One region of the Paenibacillus sp. FSL R5-0766 genome, then DNA from elsewhere that is predicted to be linked to it. Evidence: riboswitches for the same ligand, from Rfam matches in the RefSeq annotation. Region 1 holds a riboswitch; each other region holds the start of a gene.

Region 1 (2,267 bases):
CTCTGGATGCATGCCAAGGCCAATCCGGGTTACCCCTTCAAGTGGGAAGTATTGAGCAAATCCACATATACGATCGTTCTGATCCAGGACGATCGCATATTGCTCCTGCCGCAGCTGTGCATCTCCGAATTCCACTTCCAGAGCTTTCATCTGCTCCCAGGGGAGCCAGCTGTAGATATTGTAAGGCGGGTCATACTGCCAACTGCAGATAAGCTCCGCATGTTCTTCTCGCATGGGTACAACGTGAAACGTCACAGGGGTTTCCTTCATACACCTGCATGCTCCTTTCCTTGAAACAGAACTCTTTGTCCACTCTACAAAAGAGATGTTCATTTAGCAAGTCTTCCTTCCCAAGAAAAAAATGAAACAAAAGTTCCGGTAATTTCGTTTATATTATAACGGGATGGGTAAAAACATCATAAGGGCACGGACGAACGAACGCAAAATGAACCTGTTGATGTCGCAGGATATACCCCGAGTATAACTTGTAACATGAATAAGGATTGAAGCACAAAAAAACCGCCGGATACATTCCTGCGGAGAATGTACCGGGCGGTTCTGTTATGCTTCTTGCTTCGTTCCAGTATGGTTAATGGTTACAGCATCATGTTGCTCAGCTTGTCCCTAGTCAAGGGCCAGTGATTCATATGCGTCCGTGCTCATAATCCGTTTCGCGCCAACATAACGATTGGCCCAATAGTTTTCACTCAATGCACTGATCGTAACGCCTTTGGAAGAAGAGGAGTGTGCAAACTTTCCATCTCCTACAAAGATTCCTACATGAGATACGCCTTTACCTGTTGTATTAAAGAACACCAGATCGCCAGCTCTCATTTCCATGCGGGATACGGAATCGCCCATGTCGAATTGGGAACTGGATTGGCGTGCCAAATCAATACCCAACTTGTCGAATACATACCGTGTAAATCCGGAGCAGTCAAAGCCGTTAAGCGTTGTTCCCCCACTTTTGTATGTAGTTCCCATTGCTGAATCAATTACTGTGTCCATCTTTGAATCTGCGAATGCGCTACCTGCACCAAGTGATAAAGCGAATGTGATGCTAAGTACAGCTGCGGTTAATTTCTTCTTGAACAAGAGATATTCCCCTTCCAATGCCTGCGAGGTTAGCTTAAGGATTCGGTTGAAGGTCCCCTATGATCCCTCTGTAGCAAGATCAATTCACCCATAACTGGTTCCCCCGCTTCCCAGGTGCCAGGAATTTGGCTATGCTAGTTATGCACCTGCGAAATCAAGAAATGACGATTTAATTTTAAGTAGTTACAAATATGAATGTAAAGATTACAAAGTTGTTACTAAAAACTCACTGCGATTATTGTAACAGAGGAGTACGGCTTTGGCAACGTTTAACAACAAATTTAGCAAAAAAACCTCGACCTTTGACGGGGAAAGGTTGAGGTTTGCCTATTTATTAAGTACATATTAGGGCAAGAGTTTAACATGTGATGGTAACAATTTTTAAACTATCTGCTCTCACCTTTGGATATTTTGGACTGCCATAATCGGAAATGGCTGCATATTTTCCACAGACTCAATAGACATCTGGCAAGTGGATACGTCTGTTGTAGTATAAGTCCGGTAAGTCCCGTTAATAACCATGAGGCTGAAGTGAATGCCCCAAAGACGAGCAGGTGTACTCCGCCCAGCAGGAGTGCAATGCCGATTACAGCGATGAGATGACGCATTGCAATCCAGAGTGCTCTGAGGGTACCGTGAGCCCCGCCTTCTCCTTCTGGTGCCGAAACACCGAACTGCATGTAGAGTATGGCGTGGTGGATGATCCAACCATATAAAATCCAGGCAACAACATAAGGGATACCAGGCAAAAGTAATTGAAGGGAATGAAATCCGTCCATGAGAATCGAGTAGAGCTTCGGTATGAGCCAGTAGGCGGGCAGAAGTATCAATAAAGTACGTATGGTGTGGAGCAGCAGCATCGGTTTCCACAGATTTTTGATTCCGCGGACAAAGGGGATGCGCTCTTCTGTAGAATTAAAGTGCTGAAGTGAGTAGAGCAGTCCTGCCTGAATGAGGGGGCTGATCAACATCCGAACCAGCAGCATGCCCCCTAGAATCCATAGATAACGATGAACCTCCGGATGGGTAGACAGGTTAAGTTGACTTTCCATTTTGAACAAAAGTGTACTCAACTCCCCGGCATCAGCATTCGGATAGCGCAGGAGTAGTGGGATGACCGCCGATTGTACCATTCGATAGAAGAAATATCCCCAAATGAGTTGATAGAGAAA
Region 2 (2,267 bases), 3.0 Mb from region 1:
ATCCTGTCGGCCGTAAAACCAGGCTCCATCGTTCTGCAACATGCTGGAGGCGGTGTAGGATCGAACCTGAACGGCACGATTGAGGCTTTGCCTGAAATCATTGAGGAATTGCAAAAGCGTGGATATGAACTCGTCACCTTGGACGAAATGCTGGGGTTGCCAAAGGCCATAGATTAAGCTGACCGTGATAGCAAAATAAATGAGAATATTAAAAGGGTGCTGTTCAATCGCAAATTAGCGACTAGCAGACACCCTGTTTGAATTCGTTAGATGTAATTTATTTTCTACTTCAGAATATACAGCTCGATATCCTGGAAACCAAATTTGCTTACGGACTGTTTGCTACCCGGGATAAAGATATCAATCCGGTGACCCTTGATTGCACCGCCCACATCACGCGCGGTGGCTACAAAAGCCTGTTTTGGCAATCCTGGATGGCTGTGACCAGTTACCAGTACTTTGGTTCCGAGTGGAATTACACTTGGATCAACTGCAATCGTACCCAGTTCAAGGTCATTTCCGAAATAATCGACTGCACCCCAGCCTCCATTTTCAGACGGATCTGCAGAGTATGCCGTTGCTTTCACGTTCACAGCTTTGCTGTAATCGAATGTTTTACCCCAGGCCTGAACCACTTTGTTATCTGCGTTAACGTCCAAGCTTGCTGTGTTAACCGTTTTGGCTTGGGTCTTGCTCTCCGTCGCCGCAGCGGCTGCTACATTGTTTGCCTTACCGGGAATCGTAATTTTCAAACCACCATAAATGTTGTAAGGTGAAATGTCGTTGTTTGCTTTAACCAACGTGTTGAGTGCTACTCCATATTGTTTTGATAAGGTGTAGAAGGTATCCCCTTCTTTGGCCACATGAACTGAATCGGCGTGAGCCGGAACGGCTTGAATGAGCATTGCTGTTGTCATTAATGCTACTGCTGTTTTGGCTATACGTTTCTTGTTAATCATGGTCTTCCTCCCTCATTGTGCCTGCGAAGTTAGTTGTCGGATTCGGATGAAGAGCCCACCCTATAGGTTCTTCATTACATTTGAGACGTTATGTACCCCTAATTCACCCCAAGCAGTGTGCTGTAGATCTTCCCCCTGCACAATCTGCATCGTTACATCCCCCGCACTCCCTGTCCGGAAGTTTCGGCAGAGTTCAATATATCACAATTTTGTAACCTGAACTTGTAGTAATTCTTACCAAATGGTTTTTAGCATGTAAGCATATGTAAGAATACTGGATAATTCAGAAAAGTTGGCGAACCGACTTCTTTATATTTGGTAACAGAATAGTTACTTTTCCGAATGCAAACATGATTATTATCCATAAAAAATAGCGTTACCGACTCGAAGTCAGTAACGCTATTTTCGATCACTTCGTTTAAAGTACTTTCGCAAGAAAATCACGTGTACGTGAATTTTTCGGTGCTCCAAATACCTCATCAGGTGTTCCCTCTTCTACAATAACCCCGCCATCCATGAACAGGATCCGGTCTCCCACTTCACGTGCAAAACCCATCTCATGTGTCACGATGACCATGGTCATCCCGCCTTCTGCAAGACGTTTCATGACATCCAGCACTTCACCGACCATCTCGGGGTCCAGTGCCGAAGTAGGCTCGTCAAACAGCATAACATGCGGCTGCATAGCCAATGCTCTTGCAATGGCGATCCGCTGCTTCTGTCCACCGGACAGCTGATTCGGGAATGTATCTTTTTTATCGTACAAGCCCACAGTGTTAAGCAGATCAGCAGCAATTTTCTCCGCTTCCTGCGTGGATTGTTTCTTCACTTTAATCGGAGCAATCGTGATGTTTTGCTGTACGGTTTTGTGTGGGAACAGGTTGAAATGCTGGAACACCATGCCCATTTTTTCCCGAGTTGCATTAATGTTGTGCTTGGGGTCCGTAATTGACACACCTTCAAAATCGATTTCACCTGATGTAGGTTGTTCCAAGAGGTTCAGACAACGCAAGAATGTACTTTTACCTGAACCGGAAGGACCGATAACCACGACAACCTCGCCTTTGCCAATCGTCACGTTAATGCCCTTAAGCACATCGTTATTACCATAAGATTTGTGTAATTGTCTAACGTCTATCACTTGCACTCAACTTCCTTTCCAGTCGTCCCAGCAGCTTGGACAAAATGAACGTCATTACAAAGTAGATGGCTGCTGCAATCAAAAATGGACTCAAGCCTTGGTACGTAATGTTTTTGACCACACTTGCCTGATACATAATGTCCACCATACCGATAACGGAGATAATG
Region 3 (2,267 bases), 1.5 Mb from region 1:
GGCCAGGAGCTTCTGTGCTAAGGTGTTGGAAAAGAGGGTGAGCGCTTGAGCCGTTCACATCAATTTTCTCAAACATAGGGAAGCTTACGCCATAATTCATCTGACAGAACTCGGCAATATCGTCGGAAGATCCTTTTTCCTGTGCAAACTGGTTGCTTGGGAAACCAAGAACTTCAAATGGAGCATCTTGAAACTTGTCTTGCAGTTCTTGCAGTCCTTTGAATTGAGGGGTAAGGCCGCATGAGCTTGCCGTATTCACGATCAGTAACACTTTGTCACGGTAGTTGGACATTTCAACTTCTTGACCGCGAAGGGTATTCACTTTGTAATCGTAGACTGTCATCTAAATCGCCTCCATTTATTTACTCTTATATCTTCTATTATATTGGTTACAATTAAATATTGCAAAACTAATATGGTGTTAAAAGAATCAAAACAGGCAAGTTGTGCAGAATACGTGAATGAATTGGGATGTGATTATCGTTAGAGTGAGAATTAGATAGCCTTGAAGAGATAGATAGAGTATAACTTTGTTGTAAGCGTTATTATGGATGGGAATTGGCAAAAATCTGCCGATTCGGTGATCTGGGCGGACTTTACACCGACATGGCACGGGTGTATGATTCATTACGTAATTTCAATTTAAACTAAAATTGTACTTGAAAAACGAAACAAACGATAATATCGCTCGATCTTATCCTTAAGATATACGAACGATGTTTTAATCGCTGAGTTTCCATTCATTGATGAATGGGAAACGGGGGAACCAACGGAATGTGCTGTCCAGGACAGTGGCATTCATGGGGTGAATTTTCCGGTGACAGCCGGAAATAGGGCGACTCTCGCGCCCGAATCCGTCAGCTAACCTCGTAAGCGTTAAAGGGAGAGGCAACAAGCCGTACGCTGGTTCATGGTGTTTTCGCCATGGATTATTTAAGAAGCGTTCGGGAGGCCTTGGTCCCCCACGCTTCTTTTTTGTTGTCTTTTCACACCAAGGGAGGAACGAATGATGGATACTGAGATGATCTTAGTGACTGCTCCAAATGAAGCAGGACGCAAATTTATTAAATTGCTGATGTATAAAAAAATGCCGTTTGCCGTTCTAACCAACAGTGCAGGGGAAGAGCGCAGACTCCGTAGAATCGGAGTAGAACATGTCATTCGCATGAACACGGCTGCAGCTCAAAAATGGTTTTTGCCGCAGGGCAGCGTAGGCAACGTGTTTATTTTCGAGAACAGCCTGAATCTGACCTGTCGTTATTTACAGATCTGCCGTTCATGGACATCGAAATCCCTGTGCGTGATTACGGAGCAGAGTCATCCTAAGGGCATCTATCGGGGCATGGGCGCAGACCGGATTGTATATTCGCTCAATGGGGAAGTTGGCTTTCTCCTCAATGGTTAATGCCATAGCTTGTGATTGCTCAGGTGTAAGGTGCCTGTTATAATTGAATGTATCGATAAACGGAAGTTTGAGGAGACTCATGCATGATGGTGAGTCTTCTTTGTTATGCTTACAAGGAGGAATTGGCGTGCCGGATGTAGGTGGATTGAAATGGTTGTTTTTTGATGTTGGAGATACGCTGGTGGATGAATGGGAGCCGGTTGATGATATTATCGGACAGTTCGTCCGCGAAGCCTGTGCATTGGGGTATCCGGTGAAGATTGAGGCGGTACGCGAACTGTTCGCGAACTGTTACCAGAAATATGAGCAATGGCCTATGAGAGTGGCGATTCGCACATTCGTTGAAGACGAGGGACACCAGAAACAGATTCAGGACAAGCTGAAGTTTCAAAAAGATCTTGAACGTCCTTTTCCTTCAGCGGATTCTGTTCTTCAGCAGCTGTCACGGCATTATCACATTGGCATTATTGCCAATCAGAGTCCTGGAACGGAAGAGAGACTGGAGAGTTACGGCTTGCGGAAGTATGTTGATGTTCTGGCCTGCTCGGCTGAAGAAGGAGTGTCCAAGCCAGACCCTGAGTTATACGCTGTAGCCTTGAAGCAGGCCGGTTGTGAACCGGAGGAAGCCGTCATGATCGGCGATCGGATCGATAACGACATTATACCTGCACGGAAGCTGGGCATGCGTACGATTCGAATTATGCAGGGTTACGGAAGATTCCAACCAGATCTATCGGATGACCAACGTGCGGATTGGACTGTTGATTCATTGGATCAACTCCTGCCGTTACTGATACCAAATCAGGTTTAGATGATTGTTTATTGGAGTTTGAGTTTTACTATAAAAGGAAACACCTTGCTG

The links. A riboswitch is a leader RNA that binds a small molecule or an ion and turns the genes downstream of it on or off. The one in region 1 is predicted to bind cyclic di-AMP.
Region 2: another riboswitch for cyclic di-AMP. It lies ahead of MKY66_RS17465 (3D domain-containing protein); the one in region 1 lies ahead of MKY66_RS00530 (C40 family peptidase).
Region 3: another riboswitch for cyclic di-AMP. It lies ahead of MKY66_RS07180 (hypothetical protein); the one in region 1 lies ahead of MKY66_RS00530 (C40 family peptidase).

What each region holds. Positions count from the first base shown of each region.
Region 1 covers NZ_CP150227.1:109,264-111,530, forward strand. The annotation lists gene MKY66_RS00525 (GNAT family protein) at 1-270, opposite strand, end outside; gene MKY66_RS00530 (C40 family peptidase) at 625-1,059, opposite strand; cyclic di-AMP (ydaO/yuaA leader) riboswitch at 1,099-1,236, opposite strand; gene MKY66_RS00535 (hypothetical protein) at 1,482-2,267, opposite strand, start outside.
Region 2 covers NZ_CP150227.1:4,071,853-4,074,119, forward strand. The annotation lists gene MKY66_RS17460 (polysaccharide deacetylase family protein) at 1-177, shown strand, start outside; gene MKY66_RS17465 (3D domain-containing protein) at 285-959, opposite strand; cyclic di-AMP (ydaO/yuaA leader) riboswitch at 962-1,158, opposite strand; gene MKY66_RS17470 (amino acid ABC transporter ATP-binding protein) at 1,378-2,100, opposite strand; gene MKY66_RS17475 (ABC transporter substrate-binding protein/permease) at 2,087-2,267, opposite strand, start outside.
Region 3 covers NZ_CP150227.1:1,621,538-1,623,804, forward strand. The annotation lists gene MKY66_RS07175 (glutathione peroxidase) at 1-343, opposite strand, end outside; cyclic di-AMP (ydaO/yuaA leader) riboswitch at 717-891, shown strand; gene MKY66_RS07180 (hypothetical protein) at 1,007-1,405, shown strand; gene MKY66_RS07185 (HAD family hydrolase) at 1,533-2,216, shown strand.